Regions from separate parts of the Streptosporangium sp. NPDC048047 genome, predicted to be linked through region 1. Evidence: predicted binding sites of a transcription regulator. Region 1 holds the regulator's gene; each other region holds the start of a gene.
What was found. The regulator HrcA, encoded in region 1, represses chaperone genes, less so after heat shock. The targets are predictions, from matches to a motif close to TTGGCACTCTCNNNNNGAGAGTGCCAA.
Positions count from the first base shown of each region.

Region 2: a site for HrcA is predicted at 4,852-4,878, ahead of groL (chaperonin GroEL). Genes of this name have one in related genera too.
Region 3: a site for HrcA is predicted at 4,950-4,976, ahead of groES (co-chaperone GroES). Genes of this name have one in related genera too.

Region 1 covers NZ_JBEZNH010000001.1:159,806-169,601, forward strand. Annotated here, with positions in the region: gene AB0D67_RS00720 (ComEC/Rec2 family competence protein) at 1-148, shown strand, start outside; gene holA (DNA polymerase III subunit delta) at 574-1,545, shown strand; gene rpsT (30S ribosomal protein S20) at 1,766-2,038, opposite strand; gene AB0D67_RS00735 (hypothetical protein) at 2,187-3,185, opposite strand; gene lepA (translation elongation factor 4) at 3,216-5,096, shown strand; gene hemW (radical SAM family heme chaperone HemW) at 5,281-6,492, shown strand; gene AB0D67_RS00750 (DUF3097 domain-containing protein) at 6,646-7,461, opposite strand; gene hrcA (heat-inducible transcriptional repressor HrcA) at 7,622-8,635, shown strand; gene dnaJ (molecular chaperone DnaJ) at 8,648-9,790, shown strand.
Region 2 covers NZ_JBEZNH010000007.1:22,913-32,708, forward strand. Annotated here, with positions in the region: gene AB0D67_RS08235 (S1 family peptidase) at 1-359, shown strand, start outside; gene AB0D67_RS08240 (S1 family peptidase) at 629-2,119, shown strand; SAM riboswitch class I at 2,249-2,388, shown strand; gene thrC (threonine synthase) at 2,403-3,695, shown strand; gene AB0D67_RS08250 (MoaD/ThiS family protein) at 3,719-3,994, shown strand; gene AB0D67_RS08255 (cold-shock protein) at 4,329-4,529, shown strand; gene groL (chaperonin GroEL) at 4,989-6,614, shown strand; gene AB0D67_RS08265 (AAA family ATPase) at 6,770-8,857, opposite strand; gene AB0D67_RS08270 (DNA repair helicase XPB) at 9,296-9,796, opposite strand, start outside.
Region 3 covers NZ_JBEZNH010000041.1:49,830-59,625, forward strand. Annotated here, with positions in the region: gene AB0D67_RS28290 (hypothetical protein) at 1-116, shown strand, start outside; gene AB0D67_RS28295 (class F sortase) at 123-689, shown strand; gene tsaB (tRNA (adenosine(37)-N6)-threonylcarbamoyltransferase complex dimerization subunit type 1 TsaB) at 739-1,419, shown strand; gene rimI (ribosomal protein S18-alanine N-acetyltransferase) at 1,419-1,874, shown strand; gene tsaD (tRNA (adenosine(37)-N6)-threonylcarbamoyltransferase complex transferase subunit TsaD) at 1,858-2,898, shown strand; gene AB0D67_RS28315 (class I SAM-dependent methyltransferase) at 2,938-4,104, opposite strand; gene AB0D67_RS28320 (Uma2 family endonuclease) at 4,124-4,762, opposite strand; gene groES (co-chaperone GroES) at 5,067-5,378, shown strand; gene groL (chaperonin GroEL) at 5,477-7,102, shown strand; gene AB0D67_RS28335 (sigma-70 family RNA polymerase sigma factor) at 7,378-8,016, shown strand; gene AB0D67_RS28340 (hypothetical protein) at 8,108-8,326, shown strand; gene AB0D67_RS28345 (DUF5319 family protein) at 8,287-8,664, opposite strand; gene guaB (IMP dehydrogenase) at 8,941-9,796, shown strand, end outside.

The sequences.
Region 1 (9,796 bases):
CGACTACGGCCATCCCGCCCCCGCGACCCTGGCCCGGCTCAACCATCTGGGCATGCGGGTCTACCGCACCGACCTGTCGGGAGATCTCGCCGTGGTGGCCGGAAAGGACGGCCTGGCGATCGTCGTCAGGGGCCGCGGCCCCTCGTGAGGGGCCATGCGGTTGAAGGCCTCAGGCCGGAGCCGGAGCAGCAGCCAGGGCCGCAGCCGGGGCCACAGCCACAGCCGGAGCCGGGGTCCGGGTCAGAACCGGGGCCGGAGCGGGAGGCGCCGGCGGGCGGCGGAACTCGGTGTCCACGTCGGCGGCGTAGACCGAACGGCCGCAGCGCGCGCAGCGGTACACCACGGGCCCCTCGTCGAGGGGCGATCCGCAACGAGGGCAGGTGTGACGGCAGACGGCGGAGCGCATCATGAGGTTCATGGAAACTCCTTGAGCGTGGAGACCCCGGGCTTCAGCCGTGGGGAGGATCTCATCTCCTTCGGCTGTTCCACAGCGTGCCCGAGGACGACTGCATCCGGATTGCGAACGGCTTGCTGATTGCGATTCGGTCACCCGCACGTGGCATGCTGCTGGGCATGGCGGCGAACGACCCGGCACGGGTGACACTGGTGGTCGGCGACGAGGAGTTGCTGGCCGATCGCGCGGTCGGCGAGGTGGTCGCGGCGTGCCGCGCCGCCGACCCGGGCGCGGAGGTCCACGACCTGGTCGGTTCGAAGGTCGAGCCGGGGGAGCTGACCCGGCTGTCCTCGCCGTCGCTGTTCGGCGGTGGAGCCGTGGTGGTGATCCGTTCCGCCCAGGACCTCGTCAAGGACGTCGCCGCCGAGGTCGTCTCCTACAGTGCCCGCCCGGCTGAGGACACCGTGCTGGTGCTCTCGCACGCCGGCGGGGCCAAGGGCAAGGCGCTGGCCGACGGCGTCAAGAAGGCCGGCGCTCACGTGGTGACCGTCGCCAAGCTGACCAAGCCGGCCGAGCGGCTGGCGTTCATCAGGACCGAGATGAAACGGGCCGGCCGGTCCATCGGCGCGGACGCGGCCGCGGCGCTGCTCGACGCGGTCGGCAACGACCTCAGGGAGCTGGCCGCGGCCTGCAACCAGCTCGCCTTCGACACCCCCGGCAAGACCATCGACGAGGCCGCCGTCGCCCGCTACCACCGGGGGCAGGCGGAGGTCAGCGGGTTCACCGTCGCGGACTCGGCCGTCGAGGGCAGGCTGGGGGACGCGCTGGAGCAGCTTCGCTGGGCGATCGCCACCGGCACGGCCCCGGTCCTGCTGGTCAGCGCGCTCGCGGGGGGCCTGCGATCGCTGGCCAAGGTGGGCGGCGCCCCGCGCAACCTGCGGGGCGGACAGCTCGCCGGCCATCTCGGCATGCCGCCGTGGAAGATCGACCGGACCAGGAAGCAGCTGAACGGCTGGGGCCCGGAGGGCCTCGCCCACGCGCTGCAGGCCGTCGCCGCGGCCGACGCGCAGGTCAAGGGCGGCGGGGCCGACCCGGCCTACGCGCTGGAGCACCTGATCCAGGTCGTTGTCGCCAGCCGTACCGGCCGTTAGCCGCCTCGACGGGCGGTACGGGTCCGAGGCGTACGCCCGGCCGACGGCGCGGCGGAAGGCGAGCCGTACCGGCGTGCGGTGAGCATCGGAGGCCGGCATGACCCGGCGAGCGCCGAGGGGCTCGGGAGGATGCGGCGAGGGCCGGAAACGCCGGAGCGCCGCGTCCCCGAGGGGACGCGGCGCTCCGGAAGACCCGGGTCGAGCTCCGGAAGAACCGGGACTACTTGGAGGCCGACAGGGCGGCGACGCGCTGGGCGATCGCCGACTTGCGGTTGGCGGCCTGGTTCTTGTGGATGACGCCCTTGCTGGCGGCCTTGTCCAGCTGACGGGAGGCGGCGCGCTGCAGCGCGATGGCCTCGTCGACATTGCCCTGCTCGGCGGCCTCGCGGAACTTGCGGACCGCCGTCTTCAGGGACGACTTGACAGCCTTGTTACGCAGCCGGGCCTTCTCGTTCTGCCGGTTGCGCTTGATCTGGGACTTGATGTTCGCCACGAAGAAGCCTCGGTGAAAGTTGTCGGAGTGGGGCGCGCGGGCAGAGAGGGCGCGCCACACGCAGTTGAACAGACTACCAACCGGCTGGACGATCGCTCAAATCGACAGCCGGGTCGGAAGGATGCCTGACAAGCTTACCCTTCTCCCCTCACGGTCGGAACCAGAACCGCCGGTACTCCTCCCAGTCCTGCTCCGTGGCGGCGAAGTCCACGTACAGCGCCAGCCCGAACCGCTCGCGGTGCCCGCCGTGGGCGGTCAGCGCCAGCCGCGCGCCCCTCGCGGCCGTCGCGACGCTCTCGGCCCCGTCGGACCACGAAACGCCGTGGTCGTGGTAGGCGGGCGCGCCGATGAGCAGGGTCTTGTCCGCGGGCACGAGGTCCAGGGCGAAGACGGCCTGCCGTACGACGTGGCCGCCGTAGAGCAGCTCGGAGGGGAGGAAGGAGTCGTAGGTCATGATCGCGACCTGGTCGACGCGGGCCGCGACCTGCCGGAAGTAGTCCGGCGACCAGTACTTGTCGTGGCCGATGACGCCCCGGACCACCGGCCGGGTCAGCGGGAACGGCTCGATCTGCGGGGTGGAGGTGGACAGCGGGCCGCCGCCGAGGACCGGGCGGGTGCGCTCCAGCAGGTCCAGGAAGTCGGCGTCGCCGTCGCCGACCGGCTCGAAGTTGTAGTGGACGCCGTCGAAGCCCAGCGTCATGACGGAGCGCGCGCTCTCCACCAACCGGTCCCGGACGGCCCGGTCGTCGAGGTCCAGGAAGCCGTCCACCTTCTGCCCGAGCCACGCCGACACCCGCACGTCCGGCAGCTCGGCGTGCCACCGCTTCACGAAGTCGCGCGCCCCGGGACTGCGGTCGGGCAGCGAGCCGTCGGCGTTGAACGGCCCGGAGTGGACGTACACGTCCCTGATCCCGGTCCGGCGCAGCCGGTCGGCCAGGCGTCTGAGGTCCGCCGCGCTCTTGCGGCCGTCCACCCAGGCGTGGCCCAGCCACAGGGCGTCGTGGCCGCTCGCCTTCGCCCAGGACGCCGGGGTCCCGGTAAACTGCAGGGTGAGGGTGGCCGCGGCCACCCCCGGGAGCACAAGGAGGACGGCCGCCACCACCGCGAGAAACCGCAGGCCGCGCCGTGCTCTGGTCCGGGCAATCACCCGGACATGTCACCATGGAAGACGGCTGGGATGCCAGCCGTAGATCTCTTCAATACTGCGAAACGGACACCGGTGCGCATTCAGCCTGGCCAGACCGATCCCGCGGTGATCCGCAACTTCTGCATCATCGCGCACATCGACCACGGCAAGTCCACCCTTGCCGACCGCATGCTGCAGATCACCGGCGTGGTCGACGACCGCTCCATGCGCGCCCAGTACCTCGACCGGATGGACATCGAGCGCGAGCGCGGCATCACCATCAAGTCGCAGGCGGTCCGGCTGCCGTGGAAGGTCGGCGACACCGAGCACGTCCTCAACATGATCGACACCCCGGGGCACGTCGACTTCACCTACGAGGTCTCCCGGTCGCTGCAGGCGTGCGAGGGCGCGATCCTGCTGGTCGACGCGGCGCAGGGCATCGAGGCGCAGACGCTGGCCAACCTCTACCTGGCGATGAACGCCGACCTGACGATCATCCCGGTGCTCAACAAGATCGACCTTCCCGCCGCCCAGCCGGAGAAGTACGCCGCCGAGCTGGCCCACCTCATCGGCTGTGAGCCGGAGGAGGTGCTGAAGGTCTCCGGCAAGACCGGCGTGGGCGTCCGGGAACTGCTGGACCACGTGGTCGCGAACGTTCCCGCCCCGGTCGGCGTCGCCGACGCCCCCGCCCGCGCGCTGATCTTCGACTCGGTCTACGACACCTACCGTGGCGTGGTCACCTACGTCCGCGTCATGGACGGCCACCTGGGCAAGCGCGAGCGCATCCAGATGATGTCCACCGGAGTCTCGCACGAGACGCTGGAGATCGGCGTCATCTCACCGGAGCCGAAGATCGCGGACAAGGGCCTGGGCGTCGGCGAGGTGGGCTACCTCATCACCGGCGTGAAGGACGTCCGCCAGTCGCGGGTCGGTGACACGGTGACGTCGTCCGTCCGCGCCGCCACGGAGGCGCTCGGCGGCTACGACCATCCCAAGCCGATGGTCTTCTCCGGCCTGTACCCGATCGACGGCGACGACTACCCCGAGCTGCGCGAGGCCCTGGACAAGCTCCAGCTCAACGACGCGGCCCTGGTCTACGAGCCGGAGACCTCCGCGGCCCTGGGCTTCGGCTTCCGCTGCGGCTTCCTCGGCCTGCTCCACATGGAGATCGTCCGCGAGCGCCTGGAGCGGGAGTTCAACCTCTCGCTCATCTCCACCGCGCCCAACGTGGTCTACCGGGTGATCATGGAGGACGGCAAGGAGGTCGACGTCACCAACCCCTCGGAGTTCCCCACCGGCAAGGTGGACAAGGTCTTCGAGCCGGTGACGAAGGCGACCGTGCTGGTCCCGTCGGAGTTCATCGGCGCCATCATGGAGCTCTGCCAGAACCGCCGGGGCGCCCTGCAGGGCATGGACTACCTGTCCGAGGACCGCGTCGAGATCCGCTACACCATGCCGCTCGGCGAGATCATCTTCGACTTCTTCGACCAGCTCAAGTCCCGCACCCGCGGCTACGCCTCGCTCGACTACGAGCCGCACGGCGAGCAGGAGGCCGAGCTGGTGAAGGTCGACATCCTCCTCCAGGGCGAGGCCGTCGACGCCTTCAGCGCCATCGTCCACAAGGACAAGGCGTACGGCTACGGCGTGGAGATGGCCAAGAAGCTGCGCGAGCTTATCCCGAGGCAGCAGTTCGAGGTGCCGATCCAGGCCGCGATCGGCGCCCGGGTCATCGCCCGCGAGAACATCCGCGCCATCCGCAAGGACGTCCTCGCCAAGTGCTACGGCGGCGACATCTCCCGTAAGCGCAAGCTGCTGGAGAAGCAGAAGGAAGGCAAGAAGCGGATGAAGATGGTCGGCCGGGTGGAGGTCCCCCAGGAGGCCTTCGTCGCCGCGCTGTCCACCGAGTCCTCCGTCGACAAGGCCAAGAAGTAGGGACGGCGCCGCCCGCCGGCGGGGGAGCGGACCCCGAGGTCGGGGAGCGGCGGACGGGATCCCGGCGACCGCCGCGCACATCGGGGCCCCTGGCGGGGTCCCGGTGCCCGGCGCGTACGGCGGGACACTCGGGCGGCGGGCGGCGCCGTACCGGGCACCCGCCCCGGGGCGGCAGACTTGACCCGTGCCATCCACACTTCCCGACGGCGACCCCGTACCGGCCTCGGGCCGGCTCCCCGGCAGCGCGCTGCGCGGGCTCGGTGAGCGGCCGTTCGGCTTCTACGTCCACGTGCCGTTCTGCGTGACCCGCTGCGGCTACTGCGACTTCAACACCTACACCGCCTCCGAGCTGGGTCCCGGCGCCTCGCACGCCGACTACGCCGCGACCGCCGTCGCGGAGGTGCGGCGGGCGCGGGCCGCCCTCGGCGACGCCGACCTGCCGGTCGAGACGGTGTTCTTCGGCGGTGGCACCCCCACCCTGCTGCCCGCGGCAGACCTGGTCCGCATCCTCGGCGCCATCGACGAGGAGTTCGGGCTCGCCCCCGGCGCCGAGGTGACCACCGAGGCCAACCCGGAGTCGGTGGACCGCGCCTACCTCGCCGGACTGCGCGACGGAGGGTTCAACCGGGTGAGCTTCGGCATGCAGAGCGCCCGCGAGCACGTGCTGCGGGTGCTGGAGCGCCGCCACACCCCGGGCCGGGCGGCGCACGCCGTACGGGAGGCGAGGGAGGCCGGGTTCGGCCACGTCAACCTCGACCTGATCTACGGCACGCCCGGTGAGAGCGACGACGACTGGCGGGCCTCGCTGGCCGCGGCGATCGAGGCGGGGCCCGACCACGTGTCGGCCTACTCGCTGATCGTGGAGGACGGCACCCGCCTGGCGGCCAGGATCAGGCGCGGTGAGCTGCCGATGCCCGACGACGACGTGGCGGCCGACCGCTACCTCATCGCCGACGCCATGCTCGCCGAGGCGGGTTTCGAGTGGTACGAGGTGTCCAACTGGGCGACCTCGGAGGCCGCGCGCTGCCGGCACAACCTGCTCTACTGGACCGGCGGCGACTGGTGGGGCGTCGGCCCCGGCGCGCACAGCCACGTGGGCGGCACCCGCTGGTGGAACGTCAAGCACCCGGCCGCCTACGCCCGCCGCCTGGCCGAGGGCGTCTCACCCGCCCACGCCCGCGAGGTGCTGTCGGACGAGGACCGGGCGGTCGAGCGGCTGATGCTGGAGCTGCGGCTCGCCCGGGGCTTCCCCCTGGCGGAGATCGGGCGGCCGCCGGTGGCCGCCCGGGCGCTGGCCGACGGGCTGCTGGAGGTCGAGCCGTTCAAGACAGGCCGGGCGGTGCTGACGCTGCGCGGCCGGCTGCTGGCCGACGCCCTGGTCCGCGACCTCACCTGACCGCACCTGACCTCACCGGGCCCGGTCTCGGCCGTCATCCCGCGGACCTCGCCGGCCGCACTGGGCACCGGTCCCGATCGTCCTTCCGCGGACCTCGCCGGCCGCGCCCGGCCCGGCGGGGACGGCGGCGGGCTCGGCCGGTCACGGCCGGTCTCAGACGTCCTCCGGCGGGGCGGTCACGAAGTCGATGAGCCGTTCGACCGGGCCGAGGAGCTCCGGCTCCAGGTCGGCGTAGGTGGTGACCGAGCCGAGGATGCGCCGCCAGGCGTCGGCCGGGGCGAGGTCCCAGCCCAGGGCGGCGACGACCCCCTCCTTCCACGGCACGCCGCGCGGCACCCGCGGCCAGGCGCCGATGCCCAGCACCGACGGCTTGACCGCCTGCCAGACGTCCACGAACGGGTGCCCGGCCACCAGCACGTACGGCGAGGCCACCCGGTCGGCGATCCGGCTCTCCTTGGACCCGGCGACCAGGTGGTCGACCAGCACGCCCAGGCGGCGCTCCGGGCCCGGCTCGAACTCCTCGACGATCTCCGGCAGGTGGTCGACCCCTTCGAGGTACTCCACCACCACGCCCTCGACGCGCAGGTCGTGACCCCAGACCTTCTCCACCAGCGCGGCGTCGTGCACGCCCTCGACGTAGATCCGGCTCTCCCTGGCCACCCGGGCCCGCAGGCCCTCCACGGCGATGGAGCCGGAGGCGCTGCGCCGCGGGGCGCGGGGCGCGGCGGCCGGCCGTACCAGGGTCACGACCCGGCCCTCCAGCAGGAACGCGGCCGGCTCCAGCGGGAACACGCGCCGCCGCCCGAAGCGGTCCTCCAGGGTGACGGACTCCTTGTCGCAGGCCACCACGGCGCCGCAGAATCCGCCGTCGGCGTCCTCCACGACCAGGTCGATCTCGGCGGGGACCTGCGGGATCCTCCCCCTGCCCGGACGCCGCCAGTTCCCCGCCAGCACGTCGCGCTCGTACACGCCGACCGCACCTCCTCACGCCTCACCGATCCAGAGGACGCTAGCAAAGGGCCGTCGCCTTATCGCACCCCGTCGGCAAGAGCCGTACACTTGGCACTCGGGAACACAGAGTGCCAGACTCCGCGTTCCCGGTTCGGCGCAGGGCAAGGAGGTGAGCACGTTGGTCGATGACCGCAGGCTTGCGGTGCTTCGGGCCATCGTCGAGGACTACGTGTCCACCAACGAGCCGGTGGGGTCGAAGGCACTCGCCGAGCGGCACAACCTCGGGGTCTCGCCCGCCACCATCCGCAACGACATGGCGGTGCTGGAGGAGCAGGGATACATCGCCCAGCCGCACACCAGCGCGGGGCGGGTGCCCACCGACAAGGGCTACCGGCTGTTCGTGGACCGGCTCTCCCAGGTCAAGCCGCTGTCGGGCGCGGAGCGGAGAGCGATCGAGAGCTTCCTCGCCGGCGCGGTGGACATCGACGACGTCGTGACCCGCACGGTGCGGCTGCTGGCGCAGCTCACCCGCCAGGTCGCCGTGGTGCAGTACCCCACGCTGACGCACTCCACGGTCAGGCACGTCGAGCTGGTCCCGCTGAACGAGCGGCGGCTGATGTTCGTCCTCATCACCAACACCGGCCGGGTCGAGCAGCGCGTCGTCGAGCTGCCCGAGGGGGTCGACGAGACCCGCGTCGCGCACCTGCGCGCGACGCTCAACGCCTCGCTCGACGGCTGCGGGCTGGCCAAGGTCCCGGACAAGGTCGCCGACCTGCCCTCGGGGCTTCCGATCGAGGACCGCCCGTTCGCCACCACGATCCTGTCGGTGCTGCTGGAGTCGCTGGTCGAACGGCATGATGAGAAGATCGTCTTCGCCGGGGCCGCCAACCTCGCGGGAGCCGACTTCAGCGTCGGTCTCCGCGACGTCCTGGAGGCCCTGGAGGAGCAGGTCGTGCTGATGCGCCTGCTCGGAGAAACCTCGGACCTGTCGGCGCTGACGGTGCGGATCGGCTCGGAGAACCCCTACACCGGTCTCCAGGGCACGTCCATCGTCGCCGCCGGGTACGGTTCGGGGGACAAGCAACTGGCCCGGCTCGGCGTGCTGGGCCCGACGCGAATGGACTACCCGGTCACGATGGGCGCGGTGCGCGCGGTGGCACGCTACGTCAGCCAGATCCTGGCTGCATCCTAAGAGGTCAACTAAGTGGCTAAGAGCGACTACTACGGCACCCTCGGGGTACGCCGTGACGCCAGTGCGGAGGAGATCAAGAAGGCCTACCGCAGGCTGGCGCGCGAGTTGCACCCCGATGTGAACCCCGATCCTGAGACACAGGAGAGGTTCAAGGAGATCACGCAGGCCTACGAGGTCCTGTCCGATCCCAGCAAGCGGCAGATGTACGACATGGGTGCCGATCCGTTCGCTCCCGGCGGGGGCGCGGGCGCCGGGGGCTTCGGCGCGGGCTTCCCGTTCAGCGACATCATGGACGCCTTCTTCGGCGCGGCGGCCGGCGGCGGCGGGCGCGGGCCGCGCTCGCGCGCCCGCCGGGGCCGCAACGCCACCATCCGGGTGGAGCTGGACCTGCGCGAGGCGGCCTTCGGCACCACCCGCGAGCTGGTCGTCGACACCGCCGTGCTCTGCGAGGTCTGCTCGGGTGCGGGCGCCGCGCCCGGCACCCACCCCGACACCTGCGACATGTGCCACGGCCGCGGTGAGGTCTCCCAGGTCACCCGGTCCTTCCTCGGCCAGGTCATGACGTCCCGGCCCTGCCCCCAGTGCGGCGGGTTCGGTTCGATCATCCGCAACCCCTGCCAGGAGTGCTCCGGTGACGGCCGGGTCCGCACCCGGCGGACCATCAAGGTCCGCATCCCCGCGGGCGTCGAGGACGGCACCCACATCCAGCTCGCCGGCGAGGGCGAGGTCGGCCCCGGCGGCGGCCCGCCCGGCGACCTGTTCCTGGAGATCGTCGAGCGGCCGCACGAGGTCTTCGAGCGTCGGGGCGACGACCTGCACTGCACCGTGCAGATCCCGATGACGGCCGCCGCGCTCGGCACCGTCCTGGTCATGGAGACCCTCGACGGCGCCGAGGAGCTGGACATCCGGCCCGGCAGCCAGTCCGGCCAGACGATCCCGCTCTACGGCCGCGGCGTCCAGCGGCTCAACGAGACCGGTCGCGGCGACCTGCTGGTCCACATCAACGTCGAGACCCCCGTCAAGCTCGACCCCGCACAGGAGGAGCTGCTGCGCGAGCTCGCCAGGCTGCGCGGCGAGGAGCGCCCGCCCGGCAAGTTCGCGCCGGGCCAGCAGGGCTTCTTCTCCCGCCTGCGGGACGCCTTCAATGGCCGCTGACCCGGC
Region 2 (9,796 bases), on a different contig from region 1:
GCCTGGTGGTCGACGCGCCCGTCCCGCCGGAGACCGGCTGCGCCTGCCCCTGCTATCCGCGGCGGGTGGCCGGGACGCTCCGCGCGGGCGGTGTCGCCTACCAGCCGAGCGGAAGCTACTACCGGACCACGGCCTACAGGCTGCACACCGGCTGCCTGGAGGGCCCGGCGGGCAGCGACTTCGACCTCTACCTGCAGAGGTGGAACGGCCGGAGCTGGGTCGTCGTGGCGAGCGACACCGGCCCGGACGCCGACAAGTCGATCTCCTACCTCGGCGCGGCCGGCCGTTACCGCTACCGGGTGACCGCCGCGAGCGGCTCCGGCGGCTACACGCTGGGCTACCAGCACGACCTGCCCTGAAGGACGGACCGCCGGGAGGTCGTATGTTCCACGGTCGCGCCGTCGTCGCCGGGTGTGCCGTCCTCTCCGCCGCCGCCCTGCTCGCCGCCGTCACGCCTCCGGCGGTCCGGGCCGAGCCCGAACCCCTGGCCGCCATCCGGGACGCCCCGGTCGTACGGTTCCCGGCGGCGAGACCCGGCCGCGGAACCCTCCCGCGCCTACCGGTGGGAAGGCCCGGCCGCGGAGCCTCCGTACGGTTCCCGGCGGGGAGGCCCGGCGGCGGAGCCTCCGTGCGACTCCCGGCGGTCCGGCCCCGGCACGGCTCCGCGGGGCGCGTCGTACGGCGGACCGGGCGGGCCGGCCTGCCGTACAACGTGCCGCCGCCGGGCATGCTCCAGGCCCTCCAGCGTGACCTCGGCCTCAGCGCCGGGCAGGCCCAGGCCCGGCTGCTCAACGAGATCCGCCTGACGCCGGTCGAGGCGAGGCTGCGGGTGACGCTCGGCGGCGGCTTCGCCGGCTCGTGGTTCCAGGGGACCGTCGCGCAGAACCTCGTGGTGGCCACCACCGACCCCGCCGACATCCCCCGGATCGTCACGCAGGGAGCCCGGGCCGAGGTCGTCGACCACTCGCTGGGCGAGCTCAACGCGGCCAAGGACAAGCTCGACGCCGCGCTGCCCGCCCGCCCGACCGCGGGCGGGAGCGTGCGCTACGTCGACGTGCGGAACAACCGGGTCGTCGTGCTGTCCGAGGAGCCGGTGCGGACCGAGTCCGCCCTCAGGGACCTCGGGCTGGACACCTCGCTGGTCCTGGTGGTGCCGTCCACGGAGCGTCCCCGGCCGCTCTACGACCTGGTGGGCGGCGATCCCTTCTACATCGGCGTCACCCAGCGCTGTTCGGTCGGCTTCTCCGTGGTCCGCGACGGGATGAACGGCTTCGTCAGCGCCGGCCACTGCGGCGACGAGGGTGAGAAGACCAGCGGCTACAACCGGGTCCCCCAGGGCGTCTTCCGGGGGTCGGTCTTCCCGGTGAGCGACTTCTCCTGGATCCAGGTCAACGACGACTGGACGCCCAAGCCGGTGGTGGGCAACGCCGAGGGCGGCACCGTACCGGTCACCGGCACCCGGGAGGCCATCGAGGGGGCGTCGGTGTGCCGGTCCGGATCCACCTCCGACTGGTACTGCGGCCTCGTCCTGCAGCGCGGCGCCAGCGTCGCCTATACGGAGGGCAACGTCTTCGGGCTGACCCGCACCAGCGTCTGCGCCGACCGGGGCGACTCCGGCGGGCCGTTCGTCTCGGTGGACCAGGCCCAGGGGGTGCTCTCCGGCGGCTCCGGCTCCTGCTTCCCGGGCGCCGGGGTCAGCTACTTCCAGCCGATCGGCGAGATCCTCTCGGCGTACGGGCTGACCCTGCTGACCGCGGGCGGCGCCTTCCGGCCGGCCACGGGCTCCTGCGAGGGCCATCCCGGCGTCGGCCGGGGCATCCTTCGGGAGGGGCAGGTCGCCTACCGGCCCGTCGGCCCCCGGAACCGGGCGGCCGGCGGCTACTACCGGTCGAGGACCGCCGGGACCCACCACGGCTGCCTGAGTTCCGACGACGGCACCGACTTCGATCTGTACCTGGAGAAGTGGGCGGCCGGCTCCGGCTGGCGGACCGTCGCCTCCTCGGTCAGCCCGTACCCCTTCGAGACGATCACCTATGAGGGCACGCCCGGCTACTACCGCTACCGGGTGGTCGCCGTGGCGGGCGGCGGGCCCTTCCTCCTGGGGTACCGCCACCCGTGACGGGCCTTTTCACCGTCCGTCGTCCGGGGAATGACACGCGTCGTCTCGCACAGTGAGACATCTGGTCAGAACGCCCGGCGGCCGGGGTAAAGTGCGAGAGACCCGTTCATCGGGTCCACAACTTCATATTGCTCATCCAGAGGGGTGGAGGGACCGGCCCTGCGAAGCCCCGGCAACCCTCCCGGTTCAAACTCGCGACATGGCGGGGTCGGCCGGGACAGGTGCCAATTCCGGTCCGTGGCCAGGGTGGTCGCGGACGAAGATGAGGGAAAGGCCTCGCTTCATGGCGCTCGCAGAAACACAGATCCCCACCTCCGCCCCCGTCTCCGCCGGCACCGCGCCCGACGGCCGCTTCGGCCCCGCCGTGGCCTTGTCCTGCCGGGAGTGCGGCACCCGCTACGACCTCGGTCCGAGCTTCGCCTGTATCGAGTGTTTCGGCCCCCTGGAGATCGCCTACGACTTCGGGCGCGTGACGCGCGAGCAGATCGCCGCCGGCCCGGCGAACATCTGGCGTTACCGCGCGCTGCTGCCCGTCCCGGAGAACGTCGCCGCCCGGCCCAACACGGAGCCCGGCTGGACCAGGCTCGTCGACGCGGGCAACCTCGCCCGCGAGCTGGGCCTGCGCTCGCTGCACGTGAAGGACGACTCGGGCAACCCGACGCACTCGTTCAAGGACCGCGTGGTGGCCATCGCCGTCGAGGCGGCCCGCAACTTCGGCTTCCACACCCTGTCGTGCTCCTCCACCGGCAACCTCGCCGGCGCGGTGACCTCGGCCGCCGCCCGCGCCGGGCTGGACGCCTGCGTGTTCATCCCCGCCGACCTGGAGCAGGCCAAGATCGTCATGGCCTCGGTGTACGGCGGGAAGCTCGTCGGCATCGAGGGCACCTACGACGACGTCAACCGGTTCTGCTCGGAGCTCATCGGCGACGAGCTGGGCGAGCAGTGGGGCTTCGTCAACGTCAACCTGCGCCCGTACTACGCCGAGGGCTCCAAGACCCTGGCGTACGAGATCGCCGAGCAGCTCGGCTGGCGGCTCCCCGACCAGATCGTCGTCCCGGTGGCGTCCGGCTCCCAGCTCACGAAGATCGACAAGGGGTTCAAGGAGCTGATCGCACTCGGGCTCGTCGAGGAGAAGCCGTACCGGATCTTCGCCGCGCAGGCCGAGGGCTGCTCGCCGGTCTCGGCCGCCTACAAGGCGGGTCACGACGTGATCCGCCCGGTACGGCCGGACACGATCGCCAAGTCGCTGGCCATCGGCAACCCGGCCGACGGCCCCTACGTGCTGGACATCGCCCGGCGTACCGGCGGCGCGGTGGAGGACGTCACGGACGCCGAGATCGTCGACGCGATCAGGCTGCTGGCCAGGACCGAGGGCATCTTCGCCGAGACCGCGGGCGGCGTCACGGTCGGCGTGCTGCGCAAGCTGGCCGCCGAGGGGCGGCTCGACCCCGACGCCGAGACCGTGGTGCTCAACACCGGTGACGGCCTGAAGACCCTCGACGCGGTGGCGGGCGAGGCCCGTCCCACCGCGGTCATCCGCCCCTCGCTTGACGAATTCCGCTCGGTCATCGCCTGAAATCACCGGAAAGGTGCTTAATAATGAGTGTCTCTGTACGGATTCCGACAATTCTCCGGACGTACACCGGTGGTGCGGCCGAGGTGAACGCCGAGGGTGAGACCCTCCGCGAGGTGCTGCGGAAACTCGACGCCGACTTCCCCGGGATCGGCGCCAGGATTCTCGACGACTCCGGCAAGATTCGCAGGTTCGTCAACGTCTATGTCGGCGATGAGGACGTCCGTTTCGCCGACAACCTGGACACCGCGACGCCGTCCGGCGTCCAGATCTCCATCATCCCGGCGGTCGCCGGGGGTTGACCCCGTCGTCCCCGCGCTCCGGGCCGCCGTCCCGTACGGCGCCCGCCGACGCCCGCTCCGGCCTGGCCGGGGCGGGCGTCGTGCTTTCGGGAGGATGTCCATATCGGCGCTTGTTGAAATAATGCAATATTTGATCAGCGGGCCCGATGGCAAAACTATGTTCTCGTGCTGCATTCGTACGTAAAGCGGCAGTTTGCTGGTTGACTCTGTTGCCCTACGGCGTACCACAGGTATGGTCGAGAACGATCGACGCAGGCGATGTGTCCGCCTCGGAGATTGAGGACGTCGCGAGAGGAATGGGCGATGTCCTCAAGTCCAGTAAGAGGAGTCGGAAGTGGCGCAAGGCACCGTCAAATGGTTCAACGCGGACAAGGGCTACGGCTTCATCGCGGTAGACGGTGGTAAGGATGTGTTCGTCCATTACTCCGCGATCATGATGGACGGCTATCGCGCACTCGAACAGGGCCAGCGGGTCGAGTTCGAGATCACCCAGGGGCAGAAAGGCCCGCAGGCGGAGTCCGTGAGGGCCGTCTGAGGCAGCCGTCCCCCCGGACGCGCAAAAGGGGCGCGCCGGACGGACCCCCGTGGCAGCGCAGTCCACGCGGGCCCTCGGCGCGCCGGCCCGGTCCACCGTGTCCCCTCGGAGGGCCGGGCCCTCGCCGTACCGGGGCCTCCCTGTACCGGAGGCCCGAATCCGCCGGGACACGGCGGCCGGGACCTGGTCGCGCGGGGCGGTGGCCGGGGGCGAGACCGTACGGGGCGTCCGCCGTAACGGGTCGTCGCGGGAGACCGTCACCTCCCGGGCAGGTCAACGCGACGTCGCTTGCACTCGACAGGGTAGAGTGCTAAATAGTTTGTTGGCACTCACCGAGGGCGAGTGCCAACCCTGGATCGGGACGATGGGATCCGCCGAACGGAGTCGCGGATCCGAATGCCGTCGCGGGCGTCGGCTCGATCCGGTGCAAGCCACCCTGTGTTCGGGAGGTCTAGCCGTATGGCAGCCAAGATGATCGCGTTTGACGAGGACGCCCGGCGCGGTCTCGAGCGTGGTATGAACCAGCTCGCGGACGCCGTCAAGGTGACCCTGGGCCCGAAGGGCCGCAACGTCGTCCTGGAGAAGAAGTGGGGCGCCCCCACGATCACCAACGACGGTGTGTCCATCGCCAAGGAGATCGAGCTCGAGGACCCGTGGGAGAAGATCGGGGCCGAGCTCGTCAAGGAAGTCGCCAAGAAGACCGACGACGTCGCCGGTGACGGCACCACCACCGCCACCGTCCTCGCGCAGGCCCTGGTTCGCGAGGGTCTCCGCAACGTGGCCGCCGGCGCCAACCCGATGGGCCTGAAGAAGGGCATCGAGGCCTCCGTCGAGCGTGTCTCCGAGGAGCTGCTCAAGCTCGCCAAGGACGTGGAGACGAAGGCGCAGATCGCCTCCACGGCCTCCATCTCCGCGGGCGACCCGCAGATCGGCGAGATGATCGCCGAGGCGATGGACAAGGTCGGCAAGGAAGGCGTCATCACCGTCGAGGAGAGCAACACCTTCGGCCTGGAGCTTGAGCTCACCGAGGGCATGCGCTTCGACAAGGGCTACATCTCGCCCTACTTCGTGACCGACCCGGAGCGTATGGAGGCCGTCCTCGACGACCCGTACATCCTCGTCGTCAACTCGAAGATCTCCGCGAACAAGGACCTCCTTCCCGTCCTCGACAAGGTCGTGCAGTCCGGCAAGCCGCTGCTGCTGATCTCCGAGGACGTCGAGGCCGAGGCCCTGGCGACCCTGGTCGTCAACAAGATCCGCGGTCTGTTCCGCTCGGTGGCCGTCAAGGCCCCCGGCTTCGGCGACCGCCGCAAGGCCATGCTGGGCGACATCGCCATCCTGACCGGCGCCCAGGTCATCAGCGAGGACATCGGCCTCAAGCTGGAGTCCACCACGCTCGACCAGCTCGGCCGGGCCCGCCAGGTCATCGTCACCAAGGACGAGACCACCATCGTCGACGGCGCCGGCGACGCCGAGCAGATCGCCGGCCGGGTCAACCAGATCCGCGCCGAGATCGAGAACACCGACTCCGACTACGACCGCGAGAAGCTCCAGGAGCGTCTCGCCAAGCTGGCCGGCGGCGTGGCCGTCATCAAGGCCGGCGCGGCGACCGAGGTCGAGCTCAAGGAGCGCAAGCACCGCATCGAGGACGCCGTTCGCAACGCGAAGGCGGCCGTCGAGGAGGGCATCGTCCCCGGCGGTGGCGTGGCGCTGCTGCAGGCGGGCGCCAAGGCGTTCGACAAGCTGGAGCTGACCGGCGACGAGGCCACCGGTGCCGCGATCGTCCGCAAGGCCCTGGAGGAGCCGCTGAAGCAGATCGCCGTCAACGCCGGCCTCGAGGGCGGCGTCGTGGTGGAGAAGGTGCGCAACCTCACCCCGGGTGAGGGCCTGAACGCCGCCACCGGCGAGTACGTCAACATGTTCGAGGCGGGCATCCTCGACCCGGCCAAGGTGACGCGTTCCGCGCTGCAGAACGCGGCGTCCATCGCGGCGCTGTTCCTCACCACCGAGGCCGTCATCGCCGAGAAGCCGGAGAAGACCCCGGCCGCTCCCGCGATGCCGGGCGGCGGCGACATGGACTTCTAGTCCATCGCCCCACACGAACGAGAAAGGCGGCCCCGGATCCCCGGGGCCGCCTTTCCGCTTCTCTGCTTTCCCGCGACCCTTCCGCGCGCCTTTCGCGGGCCGTGTCACGGCCGGGCCGATGCCGTACGCCACCCGGCCGCGGAGGGCGGGCGGCGTCAGCGCAGCCGGGCGGGCAGGTCGCGGGTGTGCAGGACGGTCAGGGAGGTGACCGCGCGGGTGAGGACCACGTAGAGGCGGGCCAGGCCGCGCGGCTCGGCGTCCACGATGTCGGCCGGCTCGGTCACGATCACGTGGTCGTACTCCAGGCCCTTGGCCAGGGACGCCGGCACCACCAGCAGACGGTGCTCCTCGACGGAGTCGGGGCCCAGCACCCGGTGGTCCAGGCCGGTCAGTGACGCCGACACGGCCGCGACCGAGGCGTCCGGGACGATCACGCCGATCGACCCCTCCCGCGCCAGGACCTCCCGCACCGCCTCCGGCAGGGACGCGGCGAGGTCGGGCACCCGCCGTACCGTCAGGGAGCCGGCGCCGGGCCGCAGCGAGCGGGGCGCGGCCAGGCCGGGGGCGACGTCGGGCAGCAGCCGGGCGGCGTAGTCGAGGACCTCGCGCGGCACACGGAAACCGAGGGTCAGCTCGGTGACGGCGCCGCTCTCGAAGCCCAGGTGCGTGAGGACCTCCGTCCACGAACGGGCCGACCAGGGGGTGGTGCCCTGCGCCAGGTCGCCGAGCACGGTGGCCGACCCGGTACGGCACCGCCGCCCGAGCGCCCGCAGCTGCATCGCCGACAGGTCCTGGGCCTCGTCCACCACCAGGTGCCCCAGGACGGGCGTCCGCTCGATCAGGTCGGCCAGCTCGTCCATCAGCGCGCCGTCGGCCGCCGACCACTTCGCCGACCGGTACGACTTGGCCGGCTTGGCCCACAGCAGCAGGGCCTGCTCGTCGGCGGTGAGATCGTCCTTCGCGGCGGCGGCCAGGAAATCGGGGTCGCTGAACAGCCGGTGGAGCACCTGCTGCGGGGTCAGCTTGGGCCACACGGCGTCCACGAGCTGCTTGACCGGCTTGGAGCGGGCCACGGCGTCCTGCACCCGGTCGTCGGGGGACTCGCCGCGCTGCTCCATCCGGACCAGCACCGTGTGGGCCAGCCGCTGGGCGAGGGCCGCGCGGCCGGGGCCGTAGCGGGTGGTGCCGCGCAGCGAGGCGACGATCTCGCGGACCTCGCGGTCGGCGACCCGGTAGCGGTTGACGCCCTTGGTGAACAGCAGTCCCTCGGCCGGCTTGACGACGTGCGCCCACAGGGCGCGGCGCAGCACCGGCGCCATCCGTGCGTCGCCCTTGATCGTCCCGACGGCCGGGTCCTCCGGCGCGGCGTACTCGCCGAGGATCCCCGCGACGGTGGTCTGGTCGACCTTGACCTCGCCCAGCGCGGGCAGCACCGAGGAGATGTAGGCGAGGAAGGCGCGGTTCGGCCCGACGATCATCACGCCGGACCTGGCGAGCTTCTCCCGGTGGGTGAACAGCAGGTAGGCGGCCCGGTGCAGGCCGACGGCGGTCTTCCCGGTGCCCGGCGCCCCCTGGACGCACACCGTGCCGCCCAGGTCGGACCGGACGATCTCGTCCTGGTCGGGCTGGATGGTCGCGACGATGTCGCGCATCGGGCCGGAGCGGGGACGCTCGATCTCATCGGTGAGGATCCTGCTCTGCGCCAGCGTGCCGCCCCCGGTGAGCGGCTCGTCCTCGTAGGCGGTCAGGTCGCCGCCGTGGTAGCCGAACCGGCGGCGCAGCTCCACGCCCATCGGATCGGCCGGGGTGGCCTGGTAGAACGCCCGCGAGACCGGCGCCCGCCAGTCGATCACCAGGGGGCGGCTGCGCTCGTCGTGGACGTGCCGGCGCCCCACGTGGATGGTGCCGGGGAGGTCGTCGCCGCCGGTGCGGTCGAGGCGGCCGAAGAACAGGGGGGTTCCCGAGTGGTCGGCCAGCGCCGCGACGCGCTGGTCCAGCAGTGCCTGGAGGACCTGCTGGGAGACCCAGTCGCCGGCGGCGTCGGAGGACAGGGACTGGGCGTGCTCGCGCATCGCGCGCAGCGCCGCCCGTGAGACGGCCAGGTGGCGGCGCTCGGCGTCGAGGACCACCGCGGCGTCCGCGCCGTCGGCGGCGACTCCGGGGCCGGACTCGTCGGGGTGGCCGGAGCGGCCGGGTCGGTCGGGGTCGTCGGCTATGTCGGGGGCCAGCTGGTGCGCGGGCATACGAAAACGCCTCCCATGCGGTCAACGGAGGTGGTCAGGCAGCGAACCGAACAGCTTAGCCGCGGATTCCGGACGTCTCAAAGCGATTAACGCGCGACTGGGAACCCGGCGCGGTGGGTATCGCGACGGTCGTGCCGATCGTCGGAGCCGGCGTCCTGGGCACCGTACGGACCAATGGGACGGAGGGCCGTATCGGGGGACATTTAGAGGAACGTTCCAATTCTCTCAGTGATCCCTTTTGCACCCTCCGTCACACTACTCGAAAATCGCAAAAAAGGGGAGCAAATCTGGTGACTCCCGCAGATCATGGGGGTATGTCGCCAATGGCCACCGGCGGCCTTGTCGAGGGGGTGGTGTGGTTGCCGAAGACTCGCGGTATCTCGTGGACCTGACCGGTCGATGGACCGGTACATGCGAGGGCGTGCTCGCCTGGCGGTGTCACTCGCCGGCGAGCACGTCGTCAGCGTCGATGATCTGGTAGGCGTACCCCTGCTCGGCCAGGAACCGCTGACGGTGGGCGGCGAAGTCCTGGTCGACGGTGTCCCGGCTGACCACCGAGTAGAAGCGGGCGCCGCCCCCGTCCGACTTGGGACGCAGCACCCGGCCCAGCCGCTGGGCCTCCTCCTGGCGCGAGCCGAAGGTGCCCGACACCTGGATGGCCACCGCGGCCTCCGGCAGGTCGATGGAGAAGTTCGCGACCTTCGACACCACCAGGACCTGGATCTCCCGGTCGCGGAACGCCTGGAAGAGCCGCTCCCGCTCCTTGACCTTCGTCTCACCCTTGATCACCGGGGCGCCCAGGTGCTCGCCCAGCTCGTCGAGCTGGTCGATGTACTGGCCGATGACCAGCACCTGCTCGTCCGGATGCCGCCGGACCAGCGCCTCGGAGACCCGCAGCTTCGCCGGCGTGGTCGCGCAGAACCGGTAGCGCTCCTCGGC
Region 3 (9,796 bases), on a different contig from region 1:
CCGCGGCCGGCGGCCCGGACGACGACGGCTCGCCGCTCGGGGTGCCCGGGGTGCTGCTGGCCGCCGCCCTGGTGGGCGGCACGGGGGTCGCGATCGCCAGGCGACGGCGTTCGTAGCCGCCGATGGCCGCACCCACGCGCTGGTCGCACGTCATCACCGCCGGCATCGTCACCGGCCTCGTCATGGTGCTCTTCCACCGGGGCGCGGGCGTCGACGTCCCGGAGGTCCGCGACCCGGTGGTGCCCGAACGCGTGGAGATCCCCTCGCTGGGCATCAAGGCGCCCCTGATGAGGCTCGGGGTCAAGAACGGCGAGGTCGAGCTCCCGCCGTACGACAAGCCGAACGCGGCGGGCTGGGTCAAGGGCACCGCGGTGCCCGGCGACGAGGGCCCCGCGGTGATCCTCGGGCACGTGGACACCAAGACCGACCCCGCGGTCTTCTACCGGCTCAAGGACATCCGTGAGGGGCAGGTCGTCAAGGTCAGGCGCAGCGACGGCGACGTCGCCCAGTACCGGGTGGACTCCGTCGAGCGGGTGAGCAAGGACCGCTTCCCGGCGGACAAGGTCTACCTCCAGGACGGCCTGCGGCTGATCACCTGCGGCGGGGACTTCGACTGGGACCGCCACGAGTACCGCGACAACGTCATCGTCTACGCCACCCTGGTCAAACGGGCCGACCCCAGGACCTGATCCGCCCAGGCGGTCCCGCCTCCCGCGCGACGGACTAGGCTAACTGTTCGTGCTGGTCCTGGCCTTTGATACCGCGACCCCCGCCGTCACCGCAGCGCTGCACGACGGTGAACGGGTCCTCGCCGAGTCGACGACCGTCGACGCCCGCCGCCACGGCGAACTGCTCGTGCCCACGATCGAGACCGTCCTGCGGGAGGCCGGCGCCGAGCTCGCCGACGTCACCGTCGTCGTCGCGGGCGCCGGACCCGGTCCCTACACCGGCCTGCGGGTCGGCCTGATGACCGCCCAGGCCCTCGCCGCCTCGCTCGGCGTCCCGGCGTACGGCGTGTGCACGCTCGACGCCGTCGCCTACGGCAGCGGGTTGTCCGAGCCGTTCCTGGTGGCCACCGACGCCCGCCGCAAGGAGGTGTTCTGGGGCCACTACGAGGACATGCGGACCCGGTTGTCCGGCCCCGCGGTGAGCCGCCCCCACGACCTGCCCGGCGGCCTCCCGCTCGTCGGCGCGGGCGCGCGGATGTACGCCGAGGTCGTCGGCGCCTCCCGGCTGCTGGACGCCCCCGAGTACCCCTTCGCGGGGGCGCTGGCGTCGCTGGCCGCCGAGCAGCTCGGCGAGCCCGATGTCCGCGAGGTCGTGGAGAGCGGCACGCACCCCGTGCTGAGCCTGCCCCGCCCGGTGTACCTCCGCCGCCCCGACGCGCAGGTGCCCGCCGCGCCCAAGAAGGTCACCTGATGGCGGTGACGCTGCGCCCGATGACCGGGGACGACCTGCCCGCCGTGATGGAGATCGAGCGGGACACCTTCCCGGCGGACGCCTGGAGCGAGGGCATGCTCCGCGACGAGCTCGCCGGGCAGCCCGGGACCCGTCACTACGTGGTGGCCGAGACCGGTGAGGGGATCATCGGCTACGCCGGGCTCTTCGCCGCCGGCGACCAGGCGGACGTGCAGACCATCGCCGTCGCGGCCGGCCGGCGGCGCACCGGGGTCGGCGGCGCCCTGCTCACCGAGCTGCTGGCCGAGGCCGGCAGGCGCGGCGCGCGGTCGGTCTTCCTCGAGGTGCGCGCCGACAACCCCGCCGCGCAGGCGATGTACGAGCGGTTCGGCTTCGTCCGGCTCGGCCTGCGCCGCCGCTACTACCAGGACGGCACCGACGCGATCACGATGCGGAAGGATCTCATCCATGAGTGACGAACCCCTGGTCCTGGGCATCGAGACCTCCTGCGACGAGACCGGGATCGGCATCGTCCGGGGGCACACCCTGCTGGCCAACACGATCGCCTCCAGCGTCGAGGAGCACGCCCGCTTCGGCGGGGTGGTGCCCGAGGTGGCCTCCCGGGCGCACCTGGAGGCGATGACCCCCACCGTCGAGCGGGCGCTGGAGCAGGCGGGCCTGCGCTTCTCCGACATCGACGCGATCGCGGTGACCGCCGGGCCGGGGCTGGCCGGCGCGCTGCTGGTCGGCGTCGCCGCCGCCAAGGCGTACGCGCTGGGCCTCGGCGTCCCGCTGTACGGGGTGAACCACCTGGCCGCCCACGTGGCCGTGGACCAGCTCGAACACGGCGCCCTGCCCAAGCCGTGCATCGCCATGCTCGTCTCGGGCGGTCACTCCTCCCTGCTGCTGGTCCCCGACGTCGCCAAGGGCGTCGTCTCGCTCGGCTCCACGGTGGACGACGCCGCGGGCGAGGCGTTCGACAAGGTGGCGCGGGTGCTCGGCCTGCCCTTCCCCGGCGGCCCCTACATCGACCGGGCGGCCCGCGACGGCTCCGGCGCGGCCATCGCCTTCCCGAGGGGCAAGTACGACGACGGCACCCTCGACTTCTCGTTCTCCGGCCTGAAGACCGCCGTGGCCCGCTGGGTGGAGGCCAGGGAGAGGTCCGGCGAGCCGATCCACGTGCCCGACGTGGCGGCGTCGTTCCAGGAGGCCGTGGTCGACGTGCTGACCCGCAAGGCCCTTCAGGCGTGCCGCGAGCACGACGTCCGGGACCTGCTGATCGGCGGCGGCGTGGCGGCCAACTCCCGGCTGCGGGCCCTGGCGCAGGAACGCTGCGACGCGGCGGGGGTGCGGCTGCGCGTCCCCCGGCCGGGGCTGTGCACCGACAACGGCGCCATGGTGGCCGCCCTGGGCTCCGACCTGGTGGCGGCGGGCGTCACCCCGTCGTCCCTGGAGATCCCGGCCGACTCCTCGCTCCCGATCACCACCGTCCACGTCTGACCGTACGGCCCCGCCCGATCCGTGCCCGGAGGCCGCGGGTCAGGCGGGGCTGCAGATGAGGGCGAACGGCCGCTCCCCGACCCGGGTGAGGACCACCGTCGCGGAGCCGCCGCCGGAGAGCCGCAGATCCCTGCGCAGGCGCTCCACGTCGACCGCCGAGCCGCGCTTCTTGACCGTCACGACGCCCGCCCCGCGCTCGCGCAGCGCCGCCCGCAGCCGCTTGAGCGAGAACGGCATCATCTCGTGCACCTCGTACCGCGCCGCCCACGGCGTGGTCACCTCGGCGTCGCCGGTGATGTAGGCGATGCGCTCGTCGAGCAGCCGGCCGTCGACCCGCTTGGCCACCTCCGCCACCAGGTGAGCCCGTACGGCCGCGCCGTCCGGCTCGTAGAGGTAGCGGCCCACCGCGCCCACCGGCGCGGGATCCGCACCCGGCTCGGGCGTCAGCGTCGTGCCGGACGGCAGCATCGTGGCCCTGCGCCCCGCGTCCCGGGCGAGGCCGCCGCACCAGATCGCGGCCTCCTTGACGTCGCCGCGCCAGGAGACCCACTCGGCCTCGGTTCCGGCCGGGATGAACTCGTACGGGATGCCGGGGGCGACCTTCAGGCAGGCCGCCGGGGCCTTCGCCACCATGCCGAGGACCTCCGGCCAGGGCGGCGAGTAGGCCATCGGGTCGAACGTCCGGCCCCGCGCCGTACGGCGGGCGGGATCGGCGAACAGCACGTCGAAGGCCGCCGGGTCGAGCGTGGCGGCCTCGGCGGCGCGGACCGTGACGCGGTCGCCGAGGCCCAGGGCGTCGGCGTTGGCCCGGGCGACGGCGGCGGTGAGCGGGTCGGCGTCCACGGCCTCCACGACGCAGCCCGCCCTGGCCAGCGCCAGCAGGTCGCCGCCGATCCCGCAGCAGGCGTCGGCCACCCGGGAGCCGGCCGGGACGCGCCGGGCGCGGTGGTCGGCCACCTCGCGGCGGGTGGCCTGCTCCAGGCCGTGCGGGGTGAAGTACATGACGGCGGCGTCGGAGCCGAACTTCTCCCGCGCGCGCTCCCTGAGCGCCGCCTGGGTGAGCGCCGCGGAGGTCAGGGTCGCGTCGTAGGTCCGGCGCAGCCGCGTCACCGCGGCCACCGGGCCGTCACCCGCGGCCTCGGCGGCCGCGGCGAGGGCCTCCTGGCCGCGCGGCGTCAGCAGTTCCCGGAATGCGTCGAGGTCCACACCGCCCGACGCTACCGCCTCACTTCAGCAGGCCGGCCAGATCGATCTCGATGGGGAAGGGGACCGGGACCGAGAGCACATCACGATGGACGCCGGTGGGGACGTAGGCGCGGGTGGCGGGGTCGAGTTCGTAGACGTAGACGACGGGCACGCCGTCCGCTTCCTCCACCCGCCAGAAATGCACTATCCCGGCCTGGGCGTAGGAACGCGGCTTGACCTCGCGGTCGCGGAGCCTCGACTCGGGGGAGACCACCTCGACCACCAGGTGGACCTCGCCGGGGAGATAGGCGGTGCGGTCGTGGTCGTGGGCGAGCGCGGCGTCGATGAGGAGCACGTCGGGGCACGGGCGCTGCCGCGGGCCGAGCCTGACGTCCATCTGGGTGGCGACCGCCAGCCGGTCCGGGGTCTGGGCTTCGAAGGCGGCCGCGAGTCTGCGGATCACGAGATCGTGGAAACGCTTCTGGGGGGACATGAAGAGCAGGGCTCCATCGACGAGTTCGACGTGCTTGAAGAAGTCCGGCTCGCCGTTCGGGCCCTCGTCGGGCAGGCGATCGAGGTCGTCGGCGGTCCACCCGCCGGCCGGGGGGCGGGGCCAGTCGGCGAGCAGGTCGCGCCCTTCGCGCCGAGTGCTCGTTTCCTCGCGGAGAGTGCTGGTCACGTCGTCCACCGTAGCGTCATCCCCATTGCTATTCGTGTCCATCACATTACTTTCGGTCAACGCTCGTCGTCTCTCCTCCCTCTCATGGTGCCCCCGTCGGGGGTTCCTGTCCCCTCATCGGGGCCGCCGAGGGCGTCGGCGGGCGGTTCGTGTTGACTGTCAAGGCCTCCTTGCATACTGTTCCGTATTGGCACTCTCCCGGTGAGAGTGCCAACGCAAGTGCGACGAGGCTGGTCTGACACCCGCGACGGCAGACCGCTGGTCGCCTCTTCTAGATCATTCAAATCTGAAGGGGAGGTCCGACGTGACGACCGCCACCAAGGTTCCCGTTAAGCCGCTCGGCGACCGCATCGTGGTCCAGCCGCTTGAGGCCGAGCAGACCACCGCCTCCGGCCTGGTCATTCCCGACACCGCGAAGGAGAAGCCCCAGGAGGGCAGGGTCCTCGCGGTGGGCCCGGGCAACTGGGACGAGGACGGCGACAAGCGCATCCCGCTCGACGTCAAGGAGGGCGACGTCGTCCTCTACAGCAAGTACGGCGGCACCGAGGTGAAGTACAACGGCGAGGAGTACCTGGTGCTCTCCGCCCGTGACGTGCTCGCCATCGTCGAGAAGTAGTCCATCGCTTCCGACGCTTCCGAGATGACGCATCGAGCCCCGGGTCGCGAGAGCGCCCGGGGCTTCGATGCTCCCGTGTGCCCCCAGAGAGGACTGTCATGCCCAAGATCCTGTCGTTCGAGGAGGACGCCCGCCGCTCGCTGGAGCGCGGTGTCAACGCCCTCGCCGACGCCGTCAAGGTGACCCTCGGCCCGCGCGGCCGCAACGTCGTCATCGACAAGAAGTTCGGCGCTCCCACCATCACCAACGACGGCGTCACCATCGCCCGCGAGGTGGAGCTGGAGAAGCCGTACGAGAACCTCGGCGCGCAGCTCGCCAAGGAAGTCGCGACGAAGACCAACGACATCGCCGGTGACGGCACGACCACCGCGACCGTCCTGGCCCAGGCGATGGTCCGCGAGGGTCTGCGCAACGTCGCCGCCGGCGCCCAGCCGCTGAGCCTCAAGCGGGGCATCGACCTCGCGGCCAAGGCCGTCAGCGACAGGCTGGTCGAGTCCGCCCGTCCGGTCGCGGACAAGAAGGAGATCGCCCACGTGGCGACGATCTCCGCCCAGGACGCCAAGATCGGCGACCTGATCGCCGAGGCGTTCGACAAGGTGGGCAAGGACGGTGTCATCACCGTCGAAGAGTCCAACACCATGGGCCTGGAGCTGGAGTTCACCGAGGGCCTCCAGTTCGACAAGGGCTACCTGTCGCCCTACATGGTGACCGACCAGGAGCGCATGGAGGCGGTCCTGGAGGACCCCTACATCCTGATCACCCAGGGCAAGATCTCCTCCGTCGCGGACTTCCTGCCGCTGCTGGAGAAGGTCGCGCAGACCAAGAAGGCACTGCTGGTCATCGCCGAGGACGTCGAGGGCGAGGCCCTGGCGGTCCTGGTGACCAACAAGATCCGCGGCACCTTCACCTCCGTCGCCGTCAAGGCTCCGGGCTTCGGTGACCGCCGCAAGGCCATGCTCCAGGACATCGCCATCCTCACCGGCGGCCAGGTCGTCAGCGAGGAGATCGGCCTCAAGCTGGAGCACGTCGGCCTCGAGGTGCTCGGCACGGCCCGCCGCGTCGTGATCACCAAGGACGCCACCACCGTCGTGGACGGCGCCGGCGAGGCGCAGGCGATCGAGGACCGCGTCCGCGAGATCAAGGTCGCCATCGAGCAGGCGGACTCCGACTGGGACCGCGAGAAGCTGCAGGAGCGCCTGGCCAAGCTCGCCGGCGGCGTCTGCGTGCTCCGGGTCGGCGCGGCCACCGAGGTGGAGCTCAAGGAGAAGAAGCACCGCCTGGAGGACGCCATCTCCGCGACGCGCGCCGCGATCGAGGAGGGCATCGTCTCGGGCGGCGGCTCCGCGCTCGTCCACGTCTCCAAGGCCCTTGACGACCTGGGCCTGAGCGGCGACGAGGCGACCGGCGTCAACGTGGTCCGCCGGGCGCTCGTCGAGCCGGCCCGCTGGATCGCCGAGAACGCCGGCATGGAGGGCTACGTCGTGACCTCCAAGGTCTCCGAGCTCCCGGTCGGCCACGGCCTGAACGCCGCGAGCGGCGAGTACGGCGACCTGATCGCCCAGGGCGTCATCGACCCGGTCAAGGTCACCCGTTCGGCCGTCCAGAACGCCGCCTCCATCGCCGGCATGCTGCTGACGACCGAGGCCCTCGTGGTGGACAAGCCCGAGGAGGAGGCCCCGGCCGCCGCCGGTGGCCACGGTCACGGCCACGGTCACGGCCACTGATCCTCATGATCGGCCGGTACGGCCCGTGTCCCGTTCGGGACGCGGGCCGTACGCGTTTCCGGGTAAACCGAAAGGGGCCCCAAAGCGTCACCGCGGTGAGCGGGTAAGAGAAACACCCTTATGGGAAATCACTGACATATTAGGCCGCTCTATGAAATATATTTTCATCGCGTGACCCTTACTGTCGTCGTTTGATTACACCGGGTTATCGGCGCGTCAATGTGACCAATCCGTAGCCGTTGGTCATGGGGACAGGCCCGAGCGATACGGGCATCATGCGTAACGTGACCGAGGGATGCGTCGCCGACGCCAAAAGAGGGGTAAGGCTTGCGACGAGGTCTGAAGGGAGCGCCCACAGGGATGACCTCAAGGATCTGACAAGCCTCGCAGTTCAAGGTGACCGAACAGCGATCGAAAGTCTGATCGCACAGTTGCGGCCAATGGTCGTGCGTTATTGCCGCGCTCGTCTGGGCCGGGTTTCCGGTCAGTATCACATCGCGGACGACGTGGCCCAAGAGGTGTGCATCGCGGTGCTCTCCGCGCTGCCCCGCTACCGCGACATGGGACGCCCTTTCGCGTCCTTCGTCTTCGGCATCGCCTCCCACAAGGTGGCCGATGCCCTGCGCAGCTCCGTGCGCTCGGCCGTGCCCACGCAGGACCTTCCGGACGGGCCCGACGACGGCCCCGGCCCGGAGGAGACCGTGGTGCGCTACATCGAGGCCGAGCACGCGCGCAGGCTGCTGTCCAGGCTCCCCGACAACCAGCGGGAGCTGCTCATCCTGCGGGTGGTGTCGGGCCTGTCCGCCGAGGAGACGGGTAATGTACTGGGCATGTCACCAGGAGCGGTTCGCGTCGCCCAGCATCGGGCGCTGGCTCGCCTCCGGGCGATGGCGGAGCTGGAGTCGACGGCTTGACCCCGAACCCGTCGAGTGGTGCCCGGCGAGGGCCGCGCCGTCCCCGGCGCGGATCCGGCCGGGCCGGCGAGCACCTCGATCGAGCGCGGGCATGACCACCGTCCACCCGTTCCGTCCGGCGCGCGAGCGCGGGCCGGACGACGGCCGCGCGTACGACGGCGCGGCCGTGGCCGGGACCGAAGCCCTGCTGGAGGCGCTCTCCCGCAGGGAGGCCGTCCCCACCGCGGATCCGGCGATCGCCCTGCTCGCGGCGCTGGTCGACGACGTCGATCAGCGGCGTTCCTCGGTGTCGATCACACCGTCGACGTAGCCCCTGGCGTACTCCCAGGTGACGTAGTCGCTCGGGTCGGGCTGATAGGCGGGCTCGTGCACCTGCGGCCAGCCTTTCTCGATCATCTGGCGCAGGTTGCCGCGCAGAAGCTCCCAGCCGAAGTAGTGCTGCTCGCCGCACTCCGGGCAGTCGAGGACCAGCCCGAGCACACCGTGCGGTTCGAGCAGGGAACGGAAGACCTCCACGTCGGCCAGGTCGGTCATGGCCTCGTCGCGTTCGGCGGAGGTCAGCGGTTCGGCGTCGCCCGGCTCCCCCAGGGTCGCCGCCGGGTCGTCGGGGTCGTCCGCGAACGGGTCGCGTGGGACATCGTCGAGCACTATCCCACCATATGACCTCGATGCAACGGGCAGGCCCCGAACCGTCCGAGCCGTCCGGGACGTGACATCCGCGGTGGATCGTGCGGCGTCCGCGCCGGACCCGCCGGGGCCCGCGCCCCGCGCCCGGAAACAGCGCCCCGCGCCTGGCGGCGCCCCGGGTCCCCGCGTCCGGGTTTCGCGCCCCGCGTCCCCTGCTCGGAAGCCAGACCCTAAACTTGCGTACGGGGGCCGGCGCCTTTCCCCAGCCATGAGAGCGCCGATGCAGAAGGGTTGCAGATGGCCAAGTTCACCGAACCGGGACTCACGTTCGACGACGTGCTCCTCGTGCCCGCCTTCTCGGACCTCCAGCCGGGTGAGGCCGACACCCGTACCCGCCTGTCACGCGGGATCACGCTGAGCATCCCGCTGATCTCCGCGGCGATGGACACGGTCACCGAGGCCCGGATGGCGGTGGCGATGGCCCGCCAGGGCGGCATCGGCATCCTGCACCGCAACCTCTCCATCGAGGACCAGGCCCAGCAGGCCGACCTCGTCAAGCGCTCCGAGGCCGGGATGGTGACCAACCCCGTCACCTGCTCGCCGGACGACTCCCTCGCCGACGTCGAGCGCCTGTGCGGCACCTACCGCATCTCCGGCGTCCCGGTGACCGACGCCGACGGCGTGCTCGTCGGCATCGTCACCAACCGCGACATGCGCTTCGAGACCGACCACGGCCGCCCGGTGCGCGAGGTCATGACCCCCATGCCGCTGGTCACCGCGCCGGTCGGGGTCTCCAGGGACGACGCGTTCGACCTGCTCAGGAAGAACAAGATCGAGAAGCTGCCGCTGGTCGACCCCGCCGGGCGGCTCCGCGGGCTCATCACCGTCAAGGACTTCACCAAGAGCGAGCAGTACCCCCTCGCCACCAAGGACGCCGACGGGCGGCTCGTCGTGGGGGCGGCCGTCGGGGTCGGGGGCGACGCCGAGCAGCGGGCCTCCGCCCTCATCGAGGCCGGGGTGGACGTGATCATCGTCGACGTCGCGCACGGCCACTCCAAGGGGCTCGCCGACATGATCGCCAAGATCAAGGCCAACAGCGGCGTCGAGGTGATCGGCGGCAACATCGCCACCCGCGCCGGCGCCCAGATGCTGG